3 regions of the Rhizobium sp. AG855 genome follow, and region 1 is predicted to be linked to each of the others. Evidence: predicted binding sites of a transcription regulator. Region 1 holds the regulator's gene; each other region holds the start of a gene.
What was found. Region 1 encodes PhoB, which activates phosphate uptake and scavenging genes when phosphate is short. Its sites were predicted from a motif close to TGTCATNNANCTGTCAT; they were not measured.
Positions count from the first base shown of each region.

Region 2: DFO46_RS04055 (DUF47 domain-containing protein) is a predicted target of PhoB. The motif match lies at 1,164-1,180, and genes of this name have one in related genera.
Region 3: DFO46_RS17970 (DUF2794 domain-containing protein) is a predicted target of PhoB. The motif match lies at 2,727-2,743, and genes of this name have one in related genera.

Region 1 covers NZ_RAQG01000003.1:3,183,043-3,190,227, reverse strand. The annotation lists gene pstA (phosphate ABC transporter permease PstA) at 1-921, shown strand, start outside; gene pstB (phosphate ABC transporter ATP-binding protein PstB) at 981-1,742, shown strand; gene phoU (phosphate signaling complex protein PhoU) at 1,789-2,502, shown strand; gene phoB (phosphate regulon transcriptional regulator PhoB) at 2,531-3,214, shown strand; gene DFO46_RS15670 (helix-turn-helix domain-containing protein) at 3,292-4,314, opposite strand; gene DFO46_RS15665 (DJ-1/PfpI family protein) at 4,287-5,462, shown strand; gene DFO46_RS15660 (GcrA family cell cycle regulator) at 5,621-6,154, opposite strand; gene DFO46_RS15655 (aspartate aminotransferase family protein) at 6,592-7,185, shown strand, end outside.
Region 2 covers NZ_RAQG01000003.1:833,531-840,715, forward strand. The annotation lists gene DFO46_RS04050 (inorganic phosphate transporter) at 1-494, opposite strand, end outside; gene DFO46_RS04055 (DUF47 domain-containing protein) at 494-1,138, opposite strand; gene DFO46_RS04060 (branched-chain amino acid ABC transporter substrate-binding protein) at 1,311-2,417, opposite strand; gene DFO46_RS04065 (hypothetical protein) at 2,600-2,863, opposite strand; gene DFO46_RS04070 (aspartate aminotransferase family protein) at 3,121-4,449, opposite strand; gene DFO46_RS04080 (metalloregulator ArsR/SmtB family transcription factor) at 4,949-5,269, opposite strand; gene DFO46_RS04085 (pyridoxamine 5'-phosphate oxidase family protein) at 5,380-6,126, opposite strand; gene choV (choline ABC transporter ATP-binding protein) at 6,179-7,185, opposite strand, start outside.
Region 3 covers NZ_RAQG01000004.1:227,578-234,762, reverse strand. The annotation lists gene DFO46_RS17985 (lytic transglycosylase domain-containing protein) at 1-110, opposite strand, end outside; gene DFO46_RS17980 (aspartate-semialdehyde dehydrogenase) at 282-1,316, opposite strand; gene DFO46_RS17975 (GNAT family N-acetyltransferase) at 1,750-2,301, shown strand; gene DFO46_RS17970 (DUF2794 domain-containing protein) at 2,305-2,703, opposite strand; gene DFO46_RS17965 (LysR family transcriptional regulator) at 2,812-3,750, opposite strand; gene chvE (multiple monosaccharide ABC transporter substrate-binding protein) at 3,924-4,994, shown strand; gene mmsA (multiple monosaccharide ABC transporter ATP-binding protein) at 5,110-6,645, shown strand; gene mmsB (multiple monosaccharide ABC transporter permease) at 6,645-7,185, shown strand, end outside.

The DNA.
Region 1 (7,185 bases):
GCCGATCCGTCGGTCATCGGCAAGACGGTCTCCTTCGACCTGCTCGCCGCCGGCCGCATCGACGGCTACTACAAGGGCCGCGTGACGATGGAGAGCGCCAAGCTCGACCGCAACGTTTCGCCCGAGCAGCTCGTGCTCGCCGACACGCTGAAGCAGGCCGGCATCCTGGTGACCAAGTTCAACTGGGCCTTCTTCACCGCCCCCGATGCATCGGACACCCGTCCGGAAGCGGCCGGCCTCGGCATCGCCGTCATCGGCTCGGCCTATATGATGCTGATCGTGCTGGTCCTGTCGCTGCCGATCGGTGTCGCCACCTCGATCTATCTTGAGGAATTTGCGCCGCAGAACTGGTTTACCGACCTCATCGAAGTGAACATCGCCAACCTGGCGGCCGTTCCCTCCATCGTCTTCGGTATCCTGGGTCTTGCCGTGCTGATCAACTTCATCGGCCTGCCGCAATCGGCACCGGTGGTGGGTGGCCTGGTGCTGACCCTGATGACGCTGCCGACGATCATCATCGCCACCCGTTCGGCGCTGAAGGCGGTCCCGCCCTCGATCCGCGATGCCGCGCTCGGCGTCGGGGCCTCGAAGATGCAGTCGATCTTCCACCACGTGCTGCCGCTCGCCATGCCGGGCATCCTGACCGGCGCGATCATCGGCCTGGCCCGTGCGCTCGGCGAAACCGCACCGCTGCTCCTGATCGGCATGGTCGCCTTCGTCAAGGAATTCCCCTCCGGTCCGCCGGACGGGTTCTTCCAGCCCGCTTCGGCTCTGCCGGTGCAGGTCTACAACTGGACCCAGCGCGGTGACCCGGCTTTCGTGGAGCGCGCCTCCGGCGCCATCATCGTCCTCCTGGTCTTCCTGATCCTGATGAACCTGGTAGCAATCATTCTTCGTCGCCGCTTTGAGCGTCGTTGGTAAGGGGGTGTATGATGATGAACAATCTCTCGACAAAGATGACGACGACGAAAGCGCCAATCATGACTGAATCCAAGATCACCGCACGCGACGTGCAGGTTTACTACGGTGAGAAGCAGGCCCTGCGGGATGTGAACATCGAGATCCGTCCGCGCTCTGTGACCGCCTTCATCGGCCCGTCGGGCTGTGGCAAGTCGACCTTCCTGCGCTGCATCAACCGGATGAACGACACGATCGCGAGCTGCCGCGTCGAGGGCAACATCCTGATCGATGCGGAGAACATCTACGACACCAAGGTCGACCCGGTGCAGCTCCGCGCCAAGGTCGGCATGGTCTTCCAGAAGCCGAACCCGTTCCCGAAGTCGATCTACGAAAACGTCGCCTACGGCCCGCGTATCCACGGTCTGGCCAAGAACAAGGCCGATCTCGACGAGATCGTCTCGACCGCGCTGCAGAAGGCCGGCCTCTGGAACGAAGTCAAGGATCGCCTGGATGCCGCCGGCACCGGTCTGTCCGGTGGTCAGCAGCAGCGCCTGTGCATCGCACGTGCGGTTGCCGTCAGCCCGGAAGTCATCCTGATGGACGAGCCCTGTTCGGCGCTCGACCCGATCGCGACCGCCAAGGTCGAGGAACTGATCCACGAACTGCGCGAGAACTACACGATCGTCATCGTCACGCACTCGATGCAGCAGGCTGCCCGCGTCTCCCAGCGCACGGCCATGTTCCACCTGGGCGAGCTCGTCGAAGAAAACGACACCGACAAGATGTTCACCAACCCGGACGACCAGCGCACGCAGGACTACATCATGGGCCGCTTCGGCTGAGTTTTCTCGGTCACATCAGGCTCTCTTCAACATCAAGGATTAGGCTATGGCTTCCTCACACATCTATTCGGCCTTCGACGAGGAACTGAAATTTCTGATGCGCCGCATCTCCGAGATGGGCGGTCTTGCGGAGCAGATGGTCGCTGAAAGCGTACGTTCGTTGGTCAATTCCGACGCAGCACTCGCCCAGAAGGTCATCTCCGACGACGTCGTCATGGACGCGATGGAAAAGGAAATCGGCGAAAAGGCCGTTGTCACCATCGCCAAGCGCCAGCCGGTCGCATCGGATCTTCGTGAAATCATCGGTGCCCTTCGCATCGCCGCCGACCTTGAGCGCGTCGGCGATCTCGGCAAGAGCAATTCGAAGCGTGTCGTTGCCATCCAGGCAACGGGCGTGCCGCGCAAGCTCGCCCGTGGCCTCGAACATCTCTCCGACCTGGCACTCGCCCAGCTCAAGGAAGTGCTCGACGTCTACACGACTCGCTCTGCCGAGAAGGCGAAGTCGATCCGTGACCGCGACGAGGAGATCGATGCGATCTACACCTCGCTGTTCCGCGAACTGTTGACCTACATGATGGAAGATCCGCGCAACATCACCAGCTGCACGCATCTTCTGTTCTGCGCCAAGAACATCGAGCGCATCGGCGACCACGCAACGAACATCGCCGAGACGATCTATTACATGACCACCGGTGCGGTTCCCGAAGGCGAACGCCCGAAGGAAGACCTGACGTCTTCCGTCGGCGCGATCAACGAATGAGCCGTGGCCGCAGCGAGGTAATGGTTTGATGCAGCCGAAAATTGCCGTCGTCGAAGACGAGGAGGCGCTGAGCGTGCTCCTGCGTTACAATCTGGAGTCGGAAGGATACGAGGTCGAGACGATCTTGCGCGGCGACGAGGCCGAGATCCGTCTGCAGGAACGGGTGCCGGACCTGCTGATCCTCGACTGGATGCTCCCGGGCGTTTCCGGCATCGAGCTCTGCCGGCGCCTGCGCGTTCGTCCGGAGACCGAGCGCCTGCCGATCATCATGCTGACGGCGCGTGGCGAGGAAAGCGAGCGGGTACGCGGTCTGGCGACGGGTGCGGACGACTATGTCGTCAAGCCGTTCTCGACGCCGGAACTGATGGCCCGTGTCAAGGCGATGCTGCGACGGGCAAAGCCCGAAGTGCTGTCGAGCGTCCTGCGTTGCGGCGACATCGAGCTTGATCGCGAAACCCATCGCGTTCATCGCAAGAGCCGCGAAGTTCGCCTCGGCCCGACCGAGTTCCGCCTTCTCGAGTTCCTCATGACATCGCCCGGTCGCGTCTTCTCTCGCTCGCAGCTGCTGGATGGCGTCTGGGGCCACGATATCTATGTCGATGAACGCACCGTCGACGTGCATGTCGGGCGTCTGCGCAAGGCTCTGAACTTCTCCAACATGCAGGATGTCATCCGCACCGTTCGCGGCGCGGGCTACTCCATGGAAGCATGATTTGCCCGGAAGGATATGTGTTCGGAGGGCTCCCACCGGCTGAGACATCAGGGCTTTGCGAATAAAGTGCTGTTTGATCAGCGCGTTGCGAAACGTTCGCGGTAAAAAGAGGGCGTGATACTCAACCGCTTCTGGAAAACCCTGTGAAGCGTATCCAAGCTGCCGAAACCGGATCGTTCTGCAATTCGTGCAAGCGGCCAATCCGAGCTTTCCAGCAGTAGCTTCGCTCGATCGATCCGGATGGTTTCGACGAACTGCGCAGGCGTCGTTCCGGTCTGCTTGCGGAAGGCGCGCGAAAAGCTGCGTTCGCTCATTCCGCATCGCGCCGCGAGGGCCGGGCCCGAGAAGTCGCCAACCGGATTCCCGATGATATCGTGGAGGAGCGATCGCAAGCGAGGCGCCACGTCGCTTTGGATGGCAAGGCTGCTGCTGAACTGCGACTGCCCTCCTGGGCGCCGCATGAAAAGAACCATCTGACGGGCCACAGCCAGAGCAACTTTGTGGCCGAAATCGGCTTCGATCATCGACAGCGAAAGGTCGATGCCTGCGGTGATGCCTGCTGATGTGAAAACGGGCGGATCCGCGACGAAGATTGCATCTGGTTCGACGACAGCCTGTGGGCAGAGTTTTTCGAGCAGTGCGACCGAAGCCCAATGAGTGGTCGCCCTCTTGCCATTAAGATAGCCGCCGGCGGCCAATACAAAGGCTCCGGTACAGACGCTGGCCAGACGACGGGTTGCCGAGATCCGAGTGGACAGCCAAGGCAGCAGGTCCGAGTTGAAAATCAGATCGCGAAGCGCGTCTTCGCTGCCTCCGGGAACGATGATCGTGTCCAGGTCGGAGGGGAGATCCCGCAAGGCGATCGCTCCCCCCAGACTCAGGCCAGTCAGGCCACTGCAGGATACCGGCCCGCCCAAGGGAGATGCGAGGATGATTTCGTAGGATTGCCCGGCATCCGTCAGATGCTGGTTGGCAATCGCAAACGCTTCCATCGGCCCGACGACATCCAGTGCCTGGACACCATCATAGCCAATAAACGCAATCTTCCGGTGTGAAGAGACGCCCATCATCATTGGCTCAAATTGCGATATGTTTGACATTTTGGCCAGCCCTCCACACCGGTAATCTGCGTCTGGAAAGCAATCCGGAGATGACTGTGATCAGACCAGGCCTTATCCTTGCGACGCTCGCATTGAGTTGCATCTTGGCGGGAGCGACATTGTCGTCACAATCCGCTCCAGAAGTTTCTGGCGTGGAAGTGCCTCAACCCAAAGCCGGGCGGCTGCGCCCTCTTGTTGCAATCGTGGCTGATAATGCCGGGACGGAGACGACGGACCTCATCGTCCCCTATGGTGTCTTGAAGGAAGCTGACGTGGCCGACGTCATCATCGTTTCCAGCAAACCTGGTCCTGTGACGTTGATGCCGGCGCTCACCATTGAGGCAGACATGACGATCGCGGAATTCGACAGGCGTTACCGGCAAGGAGCCGACATCGTCGTCATCCCCGCCCTGCATGACAGCGAAAATGAAGCGATCGTCGAATGGGTTTCGCGGCAATACAGAAGCCGGGCCTTCATCATGTCGATATGTGAAGGCGCCTGGGTCGCTGCCAAGGCCGGTATTCTCGATGGGCGACAGGCCACCACGCACTGGTATGCGATGGACAAAATCGCAGCTCGATATCCCAAAGCGGTCTGGGTGCAAAACAAGCGATATGTGGTCGATCAGAACGTCATGACGACGACCGGCGTCACGGCCTCCCTCCCGGCCAGCCTCGCACTTGTCGAAGGCATCGCCGATGAGCGTACCGCAAGTGCGACGGCTGCGCATTTCGGGGTAACGGCTCTCGGACCGCTGGCATGGAGCCCCGAACACGATAGCGCCTCTTTCCACGTGACAAGCGGCAGGATTGGCTTGATCATGTGGAACTATCTGGCCTTCTGGCGACATCAAACCCTGGACGTTGCAGTCTTTCCCGGTGTCAACGAGGTCGCACTTGCGCTTGTATCCGACGCCTGGTCGAGAACCTATCGTTCGAAGGTCGTCGCGACCTCCTCTGCCGCTTCGGTTCGTACGCATTACGGCCTTCATCTCATTTCGGACCGAACTCCCGCCGGTGAGGCAGCCATTACCATATTAGATGAACCGGCTTTGGGGCAGTTTGACCAGGCGCTTGACGACATCGAGAAGCGTTATGGAAAACGAACAAAGGACGTCGTGGCACTTCAACTCGAATACGAAAAATGAAGGCTCGACCCAACGAAGTTCGTCTTCTCTGCAAAGGCAAAAGGCCTTTAGACCATGTCCGTTGAGCAGAGAATGAGCTTGGGCAGATTTCTTCATGTCTCAAAGGCGAAACGAAAACGGGCCCCGAAGGGCCCGTCCGGTATTCGATGCGTCTGCTATCAGCGTGCGGCCTTGCGGCGTTCGCTGACCGGCTGGTAGGCGAGCTTCGCGTGATAGGTGCAATAGGGCGAAGCGTCGCTGATTTCGCAGCCGCAGAAATGGAAGTCGTCCTTCATCGGATCGCCGATCGGCCACTTGCAGGTGCGTTCCGTCAGTTCCGTCAGCGCCAGGCGGCGCGAGATCGGCACGACAACGTTGAGCGGACGGCTGACTTCGATCTCCTGGAAGGCGTCGACTTCGACTTCTTCCTTGAGCATGGTGGCGCCGGCAGCACGGGTCACGGTGCGGGTGGTTGCAGCTGCCGGGCGCGCCTGAAAATTCGCCGGGCGCTGGGTCGTCGCAGTGCGCTTGGCAGGACGGGCAGAAGAGGAGCTGCCGCCGGCTTTCGCACGACCAGGCAGGTTCAGTCGGTGCACCTTGCCGATGACGGCATTTCGGCTCACGCCGCCCAGTTGTGCTGCAATCTGGCTCGCGCTCAGGCCTTCGGCCCAGAGACGCTTGAGTTTTTCAACCCGCTCATCAGTCCAATTCATGCCATACTTCTCCGCCGCTCGCGTGTGTCATGGCAGAATCCGTCACCGTTGCTTCGAACGAATTCGAAACAAAACCGCCTCGTAACTGTCGGTGATCACTTCCGCCGCATGCAATCTCTTAATGAAATTTAACCTAGTGGCAGGCCGACTCTGTGACAAGAGTCGCAGGAATCATCTGGAATCGATTTCGTGGTTTTCCCCAACTTGCTTCCCGAGTGAGTCAAGTATGCAACAGGTGGAATCTGCCATGGGACTCGCGTGGCGTCGCCGGCTGGGTCGCACGGCCAAAACGGAGTTTTCCGCAAGTTTCGTTGACATTGCAGGGTTAAATGCAGATAGTGCCCACGCCGCCGCAAGGCGGCATTTTTAATTGTCGAAAGCCCATCGAGGCTGAATTCCCGCAGCAGCAGCGGGGCTCCAGAAGGATGACGAACGCCATGGCCGAAGCAACGCCCCTCTACCAGACCTACAATCGGGCGCCACTGCGTTTCGAGCGAGGCGAGGGCGTGTGGCTGGAGACCGAGAGCGGCGAGCGTTACCTCGATTTCGCAGCCGGCGTTGCCGTGACCTCCGTCGGCCACGGTCACCCGCATGTGGTGGGCGCTCTGAAGGATCAGGCGGACAAGGTCTGGCATCTGTCGAACCTCTACGAGGTTCCGGGGCAGGAGACGCTTGCCCGCCGCCTGACGGAAGCAACGTTCGCCGATCGCGTCTTCTTCACGAATTCCGGTGCGGAGGCGCTGGAATGCGCCATCAAGACCGCGCGCCGCTACCATTTTGCCAAGGGGCACCCGGAGAAGTTCCATATCATCACGATGGAAGGCGCCTTCCACGGCCGCACCATCGCAACGATCGCAGCCGGCGGACAGGAAAAATATCTGGAAGGGTTCGGGCCGAAGGCGCCGGGCTTCGACCAGGTGCCCTTCGGTGATCTCGATGCCGTCAAGGCTGCCATCACGGAAGCGACGGCCGGCATCCTTGTCGAGCCGGTGCAGGGTGAGGGCGGTATCCGGCCGATCCCCGTCGAGATG
Region 2 (7,185 bases), 2.3 Mb from region 1:
CGGACGAAGACCCAGGAGACGATCAGCACGAGGACGAGCGCGAGCAGAAAGCCGATCATCGGCGAGAGGAAAATCGCCAGCACCGTTTTCGACAACCCGGCAAAGACGATGGCGCTGAAGCCGACCTTGGCGAGGCCTGCACCCACCAGGCCGCCGACCAGGGCATGCGAGGAGGAGGAGGGGATGCCGAAGATCCAGGTGACGATGTTCCAGATGATCGCACCCATCAGGGCGGCGAAGATCACTGCCGGCGAGACGATGGCCGGATCGATGATGCCCTTGCCGAGCGTTTCGGCGACATGCAGGCCGAAGAAGAGGAAGGCGATGAAATTGAAGAAGGCCGCCCAGGCGACGGCGAATTGCGGTTTGAGCACCCGCGTCGACACGATCGTCGCGATCGAATTGGCGGCATCGTGCAGGCCGTTCAGGAAGTCGAAGAAGAGCGCGATGCCGATCAGGGCGACGAGCAGCGGGAACGCAAGCGTCGCTTCCATCAGACGTTCTCGATCACGATGCCGCTGATCTCGTTGGCGACGTCCTCGAAGCGGTCGAGGACCTTTTCGAGTTCGCCGTAGATTTCCGTGCCGATGAGATAGGCCATGGCATTGCCGCTGTCGCGATGGGTGCGGTAGAGCGCCTTCAGGCCTTCGTCATGCAGTTCGTCCGAGCGACCCTCGACACGGGTCACGTCTTCGGCGATCTGCGTCAGGCGCTGGTGGTTCTGGCCGATCTTGTCGAGCAGCGGAACCGCCTCGGCAATCAGGTGGGCCGCTTCGACGATGGCTCGACCCATTTCCTGCATGCGCGGATCGAAGCTCGTCTGTTCGTAGAGGCGGACGGTCTTCACCGTCTTGTGCATCATGTCGATGGCATCGTCCATCGACTGGATCAGGTCCTTGATGTCACCCCGGTCGAAGGGGGTGATGAAGCTGCGGCGCACGGCCTGCAACACCTCGCGGGTGATGTCGTCGGCCTCATTCTCAAGGGCGACGATCCTTTTGCAATTGCCCTCGATGTCCTGGCCCTGCAACAGGGCGCCGAGCGCTTCGGCCGCGCCGACCACGGTCTTGGCATGGGCGGCGAACATGTCGAAGAAACGATCTTCACGGGGAAGCATTTTACGAAACAGGCTGAGCATCGGGTTCCGGACCTTTTCACGGAAATGTCATGCGGCTGTCATAAAAGGGCGACGGGACAAAGGAAACCGCCGGGCGGGCCGGAATTGCCGGATTTTTCGCATTGCCTGGGGATGAGTTATAAAAAAAAGGCGACCGTTGCCGGCCGCCTTCTTCATTCTCGATGTTGACGTCTTATTCCGCGGCGACGGTCTTGCCGCCTTCCCACTTGTAGACGGCGAAGCTCTGCGAGGTCAGGTCGCCGGTCTCGCCATAGGTCAGCTTGCCGATGGCGGTCGGGATTTCCGAGCCGTCCTTCAGGGCCGTTGCCACGGCTTCGGCATCGTCGGCGCTGCCGGCCTTGGTGATGCCGGCGGCGATCACTTCGACAGCGGCATAGGCGTTGAGCGTGAAGGCTTCGGCCGGCACGTTCTTCGCCTGGAGCGCGGCGACGGCGGCCTTGCTGTCTTCGTTCTTCAGCGCGTCGGCGGCGTTGGTGAAGATCGTGCCTTCGGCAGCGTCGCCGCCGATCGTCACATATTCGTTGTTCGACAGGCCATCACCGGCGATCAGCTGGGCCTTCAGGCCAGCATCCTGCATCTGGCGCACCAGAAGGCCGGCTTCCGGGTGGTAGCCGCCGAAATAGATGACTTCGACGCCTTCCGACTTCAGACGGGTGACGAGCGCGCCGAAATCCTTTTCGCCTGCGGTCAGGGAGTCGCGGAAGACTTCCGTGACGCCGCCGGCATTGAGCGCGGTCTTGAAGGCATCGGCAAGGCCCTTGCCGTACTGGCCCTTGTCGTCGAGGATGGCGATCTTCTTGTCCTTGTAGGAGGCGAGAACCAGCTGTGCGGCGACATCGGCCTGCTGGTCGTCACGGCCGCAGGTGCGGAAGACGGTGGTCAGGCCGCGGGCGGTGAGGTCGGGCGCGGTGGCGGTCGGGGTGACCATCAGCACGCCGTTTTCGGCCAGAACGCTGGAGGCGGGAACGGCAACACCTGACGTGACCGGGCCAACGACGAAATGCACGCCTTCTCCGACGAGCTGGTTGGCGGCGGAAACGCCCTGCTTCGGTTCGGCGGCATCGTCGGCAATCTTCAGGCTCAGCTGTTCGCCGTTGACGCCGCCCTTCTTGTTGATTTCCTCAACGGCGGTTTCGGCGCCGTTCTTGATCTGCGCGCCAACGGCGGCGAGCGGGCCGGTCAGCGGCGCCATCAGGCCGAGCACGATTTCGGCGCGGGCGGCTGGTGCGGTGGCGATCAGCGCGGCAAGGGCCGCACTGGCGAGAAGTTGAAATTTCATGTCCGTCTCCTTGGGTCTGCGCGACCGATCTCTGCCGGTTTTGACGCCATCAGGGTTCTTTTGTTGCTCCCCATGATTGCTTTAGACAAAAACGGAGTGCGGCAAAAGCCCTGACGGCATGGTGCGCGAAGACGCCACAGCTTTCTCGGAGCGGATTGGAAACCGGCGATGGCGGCCGTGTCTCAGACGGTCAGGATGCGGCCGCCGACGCCGTCTTCTGCCTCGAAGCCGGCCTTGGCGGCTGCGGCATCCTGCTCTCGGCGGAGCGCCAGTTCCGCCATGGCGATCTGCTGCAGTTCGAAGAGATCATTGCTGATCTGGGCACGGCGGGCGGCGAGGCGTGCTTCATCGGCCCGGGCCGCAGAAGCGGCGGCCGGTTCTGGCTGAGCAGGGGTGAAATTGGCGGATGCGTCTTTACCGAACATGCGCTTGAAGAGGTCGACCACGGAAATCCTCCCGGGACCTGACCCGGACAAGTCGCTCCAGACCTGATGTCGGAAGCGGAAAGGGCCGGGTGTGCTACCGTCGTCGGTCTTACCCTCGCGGTCATCTGCGCCGGGATCGAACGTGCGATTCCCTTGAGAATACGGGATGGCCGGAGGCGGAACAAGCGCAGGCGGGTCGGCGTGGTCAGCTTCGCGCAAGCTTCGGCAAACGAAAGGCGGCCACAGGGGCCGCCTTTTGTCTTCACTGGGAGAAAATCTCAGATGTTGTTCATCAGCACCTTGCGCAGCTTGTCGAAGAGCTCGTCAATCTGCTCGGTCGTGATGATCAGCGGCGGCGAAAGGGCGATGATGTCGCCGGTCGTGCGGATCAGCAGGCCGTCATTGTAGGCGTTGAGGAAGGCGTTGAAGGCGCGCTTCGTCGGCTCGCCGTCAATCGGTTTCAGTTCGATCGCGCCGATCAGGCCGAGATTTCGGATGTCGATGACATTCGGGCAATCCCGGAGTGAATGCAGCTTCTCTTCCCAATAGGGGGCGATCTCGGCGGCGCGGGTCAGCAGGCCCTCTTCCTTGTAGGTGTCGAGAGTGCCGAGGGCCGCGGCAGAGGCGATCGGGTTGCCGGAATAGGTATAGCCGTGGAAGAACTCGATCATGTGTTCCGGGCCGGTCATGAAGGCGTCGTGGATCTCCGCGGTGACGAAGACCGCACCCATCGGGATGACGCCGTTGGTCAGGCCCTTGGCCGTCGTGATGATATCAGGCTTCACGTCGAAATACTGGGCCGCAAAAGGGGCGCCCAGGCGACCGAAACCGGTGATGACTTCGTCGAAGATCAGCAGGATGCCGTGTTTGGTGCAGAGTTCGCGCAGGCGCTGCAGATAACCCTTCGGCGGGATGAGCACGCCGGTCGAGCCGGCGACGGGTTCGACGATGACGGCGGCGATGGTCGAGGCGTCATGCAGGGTGACGATGCGCTCCAGCTCGTCGGCGAGGTCTCCGCCATGCTCCGGCATGCCCTTGGAGAAGGCGTTCTTGCCCGGCAGATGGGTGTGCGGCATGTGGTCGACGCCAGTCAGAAGCGTGCCGAACATCTTGCGGTTGGAGACGATGCCGCCGACCGAGATGCCGCCGAAATTGACGCCGTGATAACCGCGCTCGCGGCCGATCAGGCGGGTGCGGGATCCTTGTCCCTTCACGCGCTGATAGGCCAGCGCCACCTTCAGCGCCGTCTCGACCGATTCCGAGCCGGAATTCGTGTAAAGCACATGCGCCATGTTGTCGGGCGCCAGATCGATCAGGCGGTTCGCCAGTTCAAACGCCTTGGGATGGCCGAGCTGGAAGGCCGGCGCATAGTCGAGTTCGCCGGCCTGCTCGCGGATCGCTTCGGTGATCTTCGGGCGGCAGTGGCCGGCGTTCACACACCAGAGACCGGCGGTGCCGTCGAGCACCTGGCGGCCGTCATGGGTGGTGTAGTGCATGTCCTTGGCGCCGACGAAGAGACGCGGCTCCTTCTTGTACTGGCGGTTCGCGGTGAACGGCATCCAGAAGGCGCGCAGGTCGTTCGGCGTGGAATTCAGGCGGTTAGACATCGTGTTCTCCATGGCCCTTTTGGTCGCGGGCGGCCATTCTCCCGGCCATCGGCGCGTCTGCCGCGGCTGTCGTTGCGTCGTCACGTTAGCAGGGCATGAAGCGCGGTCAAGCCACTGCCGGGGTGGCATCAACAAAGGTCATGGATCTGGCAATTTGCGTGATGATGCGGGTAGGGAAGCGGATGCACCTGAAGCGTCCCGACTGGCGTTCGCGGCGTGATCCGTCGTCGCCCGGTCCACGCATGCGGTCGCGCGTTCCGCTAATCCAGATGTCAGCTTAACATGGCAAATTGCGCGGTGCTTGCGGCGAAGGAGCGCGGTGTTGCTCTCTGCTCTCTGTCGCTCCTGACAAAAAGCCCCGGAGCGGTTTGCTTCCGGGGCTTCTGTTCACGGTCGGTGTGTCTGTCGTTGCGCTGCGCTTCCGTCATGCCCCGGCTGACAAAACCAGCGGGTTCACTCGTCCCGAGGCCAATGGCATCGGGTCTTGGCAGCGCTGTCATCAGGCGGCAGTTTTGCTCGCGGCAACGGGTGGGCAGTAGATGCTTTCGAGCGTCGAGAGGATCTTGATGACCGATTCCGAGGTCGAGGAGTAGTAGATCGTCTGGGCGTCGCGGCGGGTCTTGACCAGCTTCTGCGCGCGCAGCTTGGACAGGTGCTGCGACAGGGCGGACTGGCTCAGGCCGACCTGGGCTGCCAGAACGCCAACCGGAACTTCACCCTCGACAAGGCTGCAAAGGATCATGAGGCGCTTCGGGTTTGCCATGGCGGACAGTAAGCCTGCGGCGACGGTGGATTGTTCGGACAATGCTCTTGTTTTCATCGGTTCAACTTTCCTTGGGCGAGCGCCTTGGGGGAGGGGCAATCGTAAAATCGGTGCCTTAGATATGTCATTAAGTCTATCAACGAGAATAAAATTGTATATGCCTAAATTTAAGGTACCGTGTATTCTGTTTTAGGTAATACTAATTCTAAATCCTGCTTTTTTGTGACGGGCGTCACAAATTCATGGCGAATGAGCATGTCCTTGAAAATTAAGTCTATTCCCTGAGAATCTATGCCGCAGACGGTCCATTTACCATCCGGCGCATGGTAAATTTCGGTGGCGATCCGAGAGGCGATGGCCGGTTTAGACCCCCCTAAATCTCGTATAAGGCTTTCCTGATCCTCCCAGAAATTATCGATAGGAATCGGTATGAGAAAGTCGTCCCTGCCCAAATGATAGGCGCGGCCGAAACCGCCATTGAGGCTCGCCTTTTCGGGCACCAGACGGAAGAAACGGAAGTCGGGAAAGTCGATATAAAGCTGCGATTTCGGGTGGCGGGCGAGGAAGCGGCCGCGCAGCCGCGCATGCAGCGCGCTGTCGCGTTCGACGCTTTCAGCCCGGCATTGCACGGTGAGCCGCGGATGGGCGAGGGGGTCCCCCTTGCCTGGTTCGCCGGTCAGCAGCGAGGCGCGCGGATCGGCGAGCAGCGCGCCGGTATGAGCCGACAGGTTCGAGACGAGGATAACGGCGGCACCATCGATATCGGTGCCGAGCAGCACGCGACTGACAAAGGGAAAACCCGTTTCCGGATCGATGACGCCGATGGCCGCAAATCGCGCACCGCGCAGCAAGATGCGCGCCTGGCGGCGCGCATCGTCGTCGGTGTCGCGAATCACCTTTGGCTTGTCCGTCATATCCCTCGTCTCCGGTATCCGCCTGTTTGTCTTGCGGATGCCGGGCTGGGCGTCAGGCCTTGCGTCGGTGCCTGGTCAGGCCGCTCACGACATCCTGAGCATCGATCGTGCCGATGACGACGCCGTTGTCAACGACCCCGATGGTGCCGGGTTGCCGCGCGAGTGCATCGAGCACGTCGACGAGCGGCGTGCGCGGCGCCGTCGTGCCGGTCACCTGGCCCTGTTCGCCGGTGACCCCGTTGCGCATCACGTCGGCCGCCGTCAGCATGTTGATCGGGTTCATGTTCTGCACGAAATCCGCGACATACTGGTTGGTCGGGTTCCGCACGATTTCCTGCGGCGTGCCGCACTGGATGATGCGGCCGCCTTCCATGATGGCGATGCGGTTGCCGATGCGGAAGGCCTCGTCGAGGTCGTGACTGACGAACAGGATGGTCTTCTTCAGCCGCGCCTGGAATTCGAGGAGTTCGTCCTGCAGACGGGTGCGGATCAGGGGGTCGAGTGCCGAGAAGGGCTCGTCCATCAGGAGGATCGGCGCGCCGGTCGCAAAGGCGCGGGCGAGGCCGACGCGCTGCTGCATGCCGCCGGAGAGTTCCTGCACCTTGCGGTCGGCCCATTTCGACAGGTTGACCAGTTCCAGCTGGGTCGCCACCGTCTCTTCGCGCTCGGCATCCGGCACGCCTGCCAGCTCCAGGCCGAAGCCGACATTTTCGGCAACCGTGCGCCAGGGCAGCAGGCCGAACTGCTGGAAAACCATGGAGACGGTGTGCATGCGCAGATCGCGCAGAATGCCGGCCGAGGCTTTGTAGGGATCGACAAAGCCGGCGTCCGTCTTGACGGCGACATTGCCGCGGACCACCGGGGCAAGGCCGTTCACGGCGCGCAGAAGGGTCGATTTGCCCGAGCCGGACAGGCCCATCAGCACCAGGATTTCGCCTTCCTGGACGGCAAGAGAGGCGCCGGCGACGCCGAGCACCAGGCCTGTTTCGGCACCGATCTCGTCGCGGGTCCTGCCCTGGTCGACCATTTCGAGGGCGCGTTGCGGATTGTCGCCGAAGA
Region 3 (7,185 bases), on a different contig from region 1:
TCGAACCCGGCGGAAGTATTGCTGCAGGCGGCAGCCAAGGCCGAACCGGACCCAGCAAATACGGACACCACTGAAATCAGGGCTGCGGACAAAGTAAAGTTCAGACGCATTCAGGCCTCGTCATTGACTGTTTTGAGTGGGGCGCACCATGGCAGCGAAACATGATCCTGTCATCAATCAACCCCTAATGAAGCACCAACCCTGCTTCAAAATGAATCACATTCCGATGAGACAGAACGATTTCCCGCCCGGCCGGAGGCCGGGCGGGAAGTGTCACGCCATCACTTGGAGGCGTTACGCGGCGTAATCAAGCCACGGTTCAGCAACAGTTCGGCGATCTGGATCGCGTTCAGGGCGGCACCCTTGCGCAGGTTGTCGGACACGACCCACATATTGAGACCATTTTCGACCGTCGCGTCTTCGCGAATGCGCGAGATGTAGGTCGCGTCTTCACCGGCGCATTCGACGGGAGTGATATAGCCACCGTTCTCGTGCTTATCGATGACGAGGCAACCCGGCGCTTCGCGCAGGATTTCGCGCGCCTGATCAGCAGTGATCTCGTTCTCGAACTCGATGTTGACCGATTCCGAATGGCCGATGAAGACCGGAACGCGCACAGCGGTGCAGGTCACCTTGATCTTCGGATCGAGCATCTTCTTGGTCTCGGCGAGAACCTTCCACTCTTCCTTCGTATAGCCGTCTTCCATGAAGCTATCGATGTGCGGAATGACATTGAAAGCGATGCGCTTGGTGAACTTCTTGGCTTCCACCGGATCGGCGACGAAGACGGCGCGCGTCTGGGTGAAGAGTTCGTCCATGCCTTCCTTGCCGGCACCGGACACCGACTGGTAGGTCGAGACAACGACACGCTTGATCTTGGCAAAGTCATGCAGGGGCTTCAGCGCCACAACGAGCTGAGCGGTCGAGCAATTCGGGTTGGCAATGATGTTGCGCTTCTTGAAGTCGACCACGGCGTCCGGATTGACTTCCGGAACGATCAGCGGCACGTCGGCGTCGTAGCGCCAGGCCGACGAATTGTCGATCACGACGCAACCCTGGGCGCCGATCTTCGGCGACCACTTCTGCGAGATGGTGCCGCCGGCGGACATCAGGCAAATGTCGGTCGTCGAGAAATCATAGTGCTCCAGGTTCTGAACCTTGAGAACCTTGTCGCCGAAGGAGACTTCGGTGCCCTGCGAACGGGCGGACGCCAGTGCGACAACTTCCGAAGCCGGAAAGCCGCGTTCGGAGAGGATGTTCAGCATTTCGCGACCGACATTGCCGGTGGCGCCTACGACTGCAATCTTGAAACCCATGTCAATGCTCTCTTTCTGTCTCTCCGCGGATGGTGAGGAGGAGGACTGCGACGGGTGCGCAACCTTCCTTGTCCCCGGCCGTGCCGGGGAGAGAGCGGTGGCCGAAGACGTCAGACGGTTTTCGTCGTCGTTTTGGCCTTGGTCGTGGATGCGAGAGAAATGCATGCGCCACCGGCAGCGGCGTGCTGCAGGTGGTTTGAGACCGCGAAGGGTTGCCCGAAAGCGTGCATGAACCGAATTCCTCTTCGCGGCGAGGGATTACAAGGTTTTTGCGGCGAGTCAAGCCGCGCGAGGAACGCCGGTGACGAAATCGCGAACCCAGGAGCGATTGGAAGCGACCCGGCGTGCTATCCGCCTGTCCCCATGACATTTCGCGGGCTTGCCCGGATTTCCCACCCATGGAACAAGAAGGCGTTTCTGCTCGGAGCATTGCATGGTCCTCGCTATCCGCGACTTGACACTCGAAGACCTTCCTTCAGTCACGGCCATCTATAAGGATGCCGTGCTGACGGGGACGGCGAGTTACGAACTTGATCCACCAAATCTCGCTGAGATGACGGGCCGTTTCACAGCGATTACCGCCAAAGGCTATCCCTATTTGGCCGCTATAGACGAAGCTGGCACGCTTCTCGGTTATGCCTATGCATCAGCCTTTCGCACGAGGCCGGCCTATCGCTGGCTGGTCGAGGATTCGATTTACGTGGCTGAAAAGGCGCGTGGCCTTGGTGTCGGCAAGGCGCTCCTGGAGGGACTCGTGGCGCGCTGCGAAGCGCTCGGTTTTCGCCAGATGGTCGCCGTCGTCGGAGGTGCGAGCGAAGCCTCGGTCGCGGTCCACCGCTCCTGCGGCTTCACATTCGCCGGACGACTCGATGGCACGGGCTTCAAGCATGGGCAATGGCTGGACACCATCTTCATGCAACGACCGCTCGGCGAAGCCCAGGCCACCAAGCCGGACCTATCGAGCTATCCCGGAACACTTGCCTGACGGTTAGTCGAGGGCTTTCAGGCTCTTGTCGAAGACCTTGAGAACCTGCTTCAGGTCATGTCCACGTTTCAAGATTCGTCCGTCGGTGGCGACCACTGAAAATGCCCCCTGCTTGGCAGCTAGCTTCGGATTTTTCTCGATCCGGTAAAGCGGAAATTCGCCGGCGCGCTTGAAGACGGAGAAGACCGCCTTGTCCTTCAGGTGGTCAATCGCGTAGTCCCGCCAATCGCCTTCCCCGACCATGCGGCCGTAAATCCAAAGGATTGCATCCAGTTCGCGGCGATGAAAGGTGACGGGGAGTGGATCGAGAGACTGTCGATATATTCCCAGGTCGACAACGCTCGCCGGGCTCTTGTCGGCACCATCGACTTCATGGCGCTGCCCTTCGGTCTGCTCGGTCATCAATGCTCCTCGAGCTTTCATTCATGACGGACAGATGACAGTGTGCCTGACATAGCCAAAATTGCAAGCTTGCGAGCCTTTCGTGAGCCACGGGCGCACCCGTTATGCTCAACGTCCGCGGTTGAGGAACCGGCTCAGCAAGAGATCCCGGAGCCGGGCCGCAATTGGTGACAGGCGCTTACCGTTCACCGTGATCAGGTGGTAGGGCGTGACCACGATCGGCGTATCGAGCTTGAGCGTGCAAAGGTCACCGACTGGCGTCTGCCGACAGAGAAGATCCGAGACTTCACGCGACATCGGCGCGATCGCGTTGGACGAAGCGAGCATGGCGATCATCACCAGAAGGGACGTCGTATTGACGATGTTGCGTGGAATGGGCGCGCCTTCCTCGATGAACACACTCTCCACGGCGTGACGCAATGGAGTGCCCGGCGCCTGCATCACCCAGGGAAAATGTGCCATGTCGGAAACGTTGAGACGATCGACGTTGGCCAGAGGATGCGTGCGGTGAACGACGATTTCGACTTCTTCCATCGTCGCACCCTCGACATGGAACTGGCGTGCATCAATCCCCGGCGGGATACGTCCGAGTACGAAATCGTACTGCCCCGACAAGAGGTCGCGGATCATCTCGCTGCTGGAGGCCACGTCGACATGAATATCGACGGTGGCAGCTTCCGCCTTCAGCGCCTTGATCGCTGGCACGACATAGCCAACGGCACCGCCGGTCACCGCACCAACGCGCACCTTGCCCGTCAAGCCTCGGCGAATCGCGTCCACCTCCCGCGCTGCTTCGCGTATTTCCTCCAGCACGTTTTGTGCTCGCCGGATCAGCGCACTGCCGACTGCGGTCGGCTCCATGCCTTTCGGCGTCCGCACGAAGATCGGAGAACCGACATACCGCTCGATCTCGCCCAACATGCGGGAAGCTGCAGGCTGCGTGAGAGCAAGTGATTGAGCTGCAAGACTTAATTGTCCAAGCTCGGCAATCGAGCTGACGAGGCTGAAGTGCTTGGGCTGCAATCTGTAAATGTGGTTCTCTGCCATGAACGATATATCAACCACGGTATGCAGAAAGTCAAAATATTCATTTGATCGGTATATGGGGCGCGATAAGAGTCCCAACGGAGCTGGGGGCTGCTGCGTCAGCCGCTCGTTCTTGTTTTTCAGCGAGTGCCAGGAGGAGCTTGGCCTCGCACGGTATGACCAGGGAGGTTACCATGAAGAAACTTGGAGCCCTGATTGCATCTTTTGCAATCGGTATCGCATCCTTTACACCCTTCGCCTATGCACAGGACAAGGGCGTTGTCGGCATCTCGATGCCGACCAAGACGTCGACCCGCTGGATCTCCGACGGCGAGACCATGGAAAAGCTGTTCAAGGAAGCTGGCTATACGCCGGACCTGCAGTTCGCTGACGACGACATTCCGAACCAGCTCGCCCAGATCGAAAACATGGTCACCAAGGGTGCCAAGGTTCTCGTCATCGGCGCCATCGACGGCACGACCCTGTCCGACATCCTGCAGAAGGCTGCTGATGCCGGCGTTAAGGTCATCGCATATGACCGCCTGATCCGTGATTCGGGCAACGTCGACTACTACGCCACCTTCGACAACTTCCAGGTCGGCGTTCTCCAGGCCACCAGCCTCGTAGAAGGCCTCAAGGCCAAGTTCCCGGACACCAAGCCCTGGAACGTTGAACTCTTCGGCGGTTCGCCGGACGACAACAACGCCTTCTTCTTCTACGATGGCGCAATGTCGGTCCTGCAGCCCCTGATCGACAGCGGTGAGATCGTCATCAAGTCGGGACAGATGGGCATGGATCAGGTCGGCACCCTGCGTTGGGACGGCACCGTCGCCCAGGCCCGCATGGAGAACCTCCTGTCCTCGACCTACACCGAAGACAAGCTGCATGGCGCCCTGTCTCCTTATGACGGCCTGTCCATCGGCATCCTGTCGGCTCTGAAGGGCGTTGGCTACGGTTCTGGCGACATGACCATGCCGGTCGTGACCGGTCAGGACGCCGAGCTGCCCTCCGTCAAGTCGATCCTGGCTGACGAACAGTACTCGACCGTGTTCAAGGACACCCGCGAACTGGCAAAGGTTGCCGTTTCGATGGTTGATGCGATCATGGGCGGCAAGACCCCTGAGATCAACGACGAAAAGACCTACAACAACGGTGTGAAGGTCGTTCCGTCCTACCTGCTGAAGCCTGTCGCCGTTGACAAGGCCAATGCCAAGGACGTTCTCGTCGGCGCCGGCTACTACACGGCCGACCAGATCGACAAGTAATCCTTCGGGTCACTCTCGGGTCCGCGAGTTATCGCGGGCCCATTTTCTATACGCATTGAAGGAGCTCGCGCCTTTGGCTTGACCTGTGTCGCCAATGGCTGCCGGAATTCTGCCCATGGACAACATCATTCTCGAGATGCGCGGCATCACAAAGACATTTCCGGGCGTGAAAGCGCTGGACAATGTCAGCTTCAAGGTGCGCGAGGGCGAAATCCACGCGCTCGTCGGCGAAAACGGAGCCGGCAAGTCAACCCTGATGAAGGTACTCAGCGGCGTCTACCCGGCCGGAACCTATGACGGCGACATCTTCTATGATGGCGAAGTGCGCCGCTTCAGCACGATTTCCGACAGCGAAGAGCTTGGCATCATCATCATTCACCAGGAACTGGCCCTCGTGCCGCTCCTATCGATTGCCGAAAACATCTTCCTCGGCAACGAAATCGCCAACAGCGGCGTCATTCAGTGGCCTCAGACCTTTGCGCGGACGAAAGAGCTGCTGGCGAAGGTGGGTCTGAAGGATAGCCCCTCCACCCGCATCACCGATATCGGCGTCGGCAAGCAGCAGCTGGTCGAAATCGCCAAAGCGCTGTCGAAGAAGGTCCGCCTTCTCATTCTCGACGAGCCGACCGCTTCGCTCAATGAAACGGATTCGGATGCCCTGCTCACCCTGCTGATGGAGTTCCGCAAGCAGGGCATGACATCGATCATCATCTCCCACAAGCTCAACGAAATTCGCAAGGTTGCTGACCAGATTACCATCCTGCGCGATGGCGGCACCGTCGAGACCCTCGACTGTCATACCCAGGAGATCACGGAAGACCGGATCATCAAGGGCATGGTCGGCCGTGACATGGAAGACCGCTATCCGCCACGCGACCCGAAGATCGGCGACGTTCTTCTGGAAGTGAAGAACTGGAATGTCTTCCACCAGAACCACCGCGACCGCCAGTTCCTGCATGACGTATCGTTCAACGTGCGTGCAGGTGAAGTCGTGGGCATCGCGGGTCTGATGGGTGCTGGCCGCACCGAAACCGCCATGAGCGTCTTCGGCAAGTCCTGGGGTCACAAGATCACCGGTGAAGTGCGGATGAACGGCAAACCCGTCGACGTGTCGACCATCCCCAAGGCGATCGACGCAGGCCTCGCCTATGTGACGGAAGACCGTAAGCATCTCGGCCTCGTCCTACAGAACAACATCAAGGAAAACACCACGCTGGCCAATCTGGCCGGTGTTTCCAACGGTGCCGTCATCGACGACCGCAAGGAAGCCAAGGTCGCGACCGACTATCGTCAGAAGCTGCGTATCCGGTCGCATTCAATCTATCAGGAAGCAGTCAACCTTTCGGGCGGCAACCAGCAGAAAGTCGTTCTGTCGAAATGGCTGTTCACCAATCCGGAAGTTCTCATTCTCGACGAACCGACACGCGGCATCGATGTCGGCGCCAAGTTCGAAATCTACACCATCATCAACCAGCTTGCCGCCGAAGGTAAGGGCATCCTGATGATCTCCTCGGAGATGCCCGAACTGCTCGGCACCTGCGATCGCATCTACGTCATGAACGAAGGGCGCATCGTGGCCGAACTGTCCAAGGAAGAAGCAAGCCAAGAGTCCATCATGCGTGCCATCATGCGCTCTGGGGAGAAACACTAATGGCCATCGATACAAGAACCGAAACCCCCAAGGTCTCCGTGGGTGAATACCTGCGAAAGAACATCCGTGAATACGGCCTGTTGCTGGCGCTGGTCGTCATCATGCTGCTGTTTCAGGTGCTGACCGACGGCGTCCTGTTCCGTCCGGTCAATATCACGAACCTCGTGCTTCAGAACTCGTTCATCGTCATCATGGCGCTGGGCATGCTGCTGATTATCGTGGCGGGCCATATCGACCTTTCGGTCGGCTCGATCGTCGCCTTCATCGGCGGCATCTCGGCGATCATGCTGGTCAAATGGGGCTGGCATTTCGCACTGGTTGTGCCCCTGTGTCTGGTTCTCGGCGCCGCCATGGGCGCGGCCCAGGGTTACTGGGTCGCCTATCAGAAAATCCCGTCCTTCATCGTGACGCTGGCCGGTATGCTCGTCTTCCGCGGCCTCACTTATGTGGCGCTCGGCGGCCGCCCGATCGGCCCCTTTCCGAAGGAATTCACGCTGCTGTCGACCGGCTTCATCCCGGACTTCCTGCCGCTGACTGATC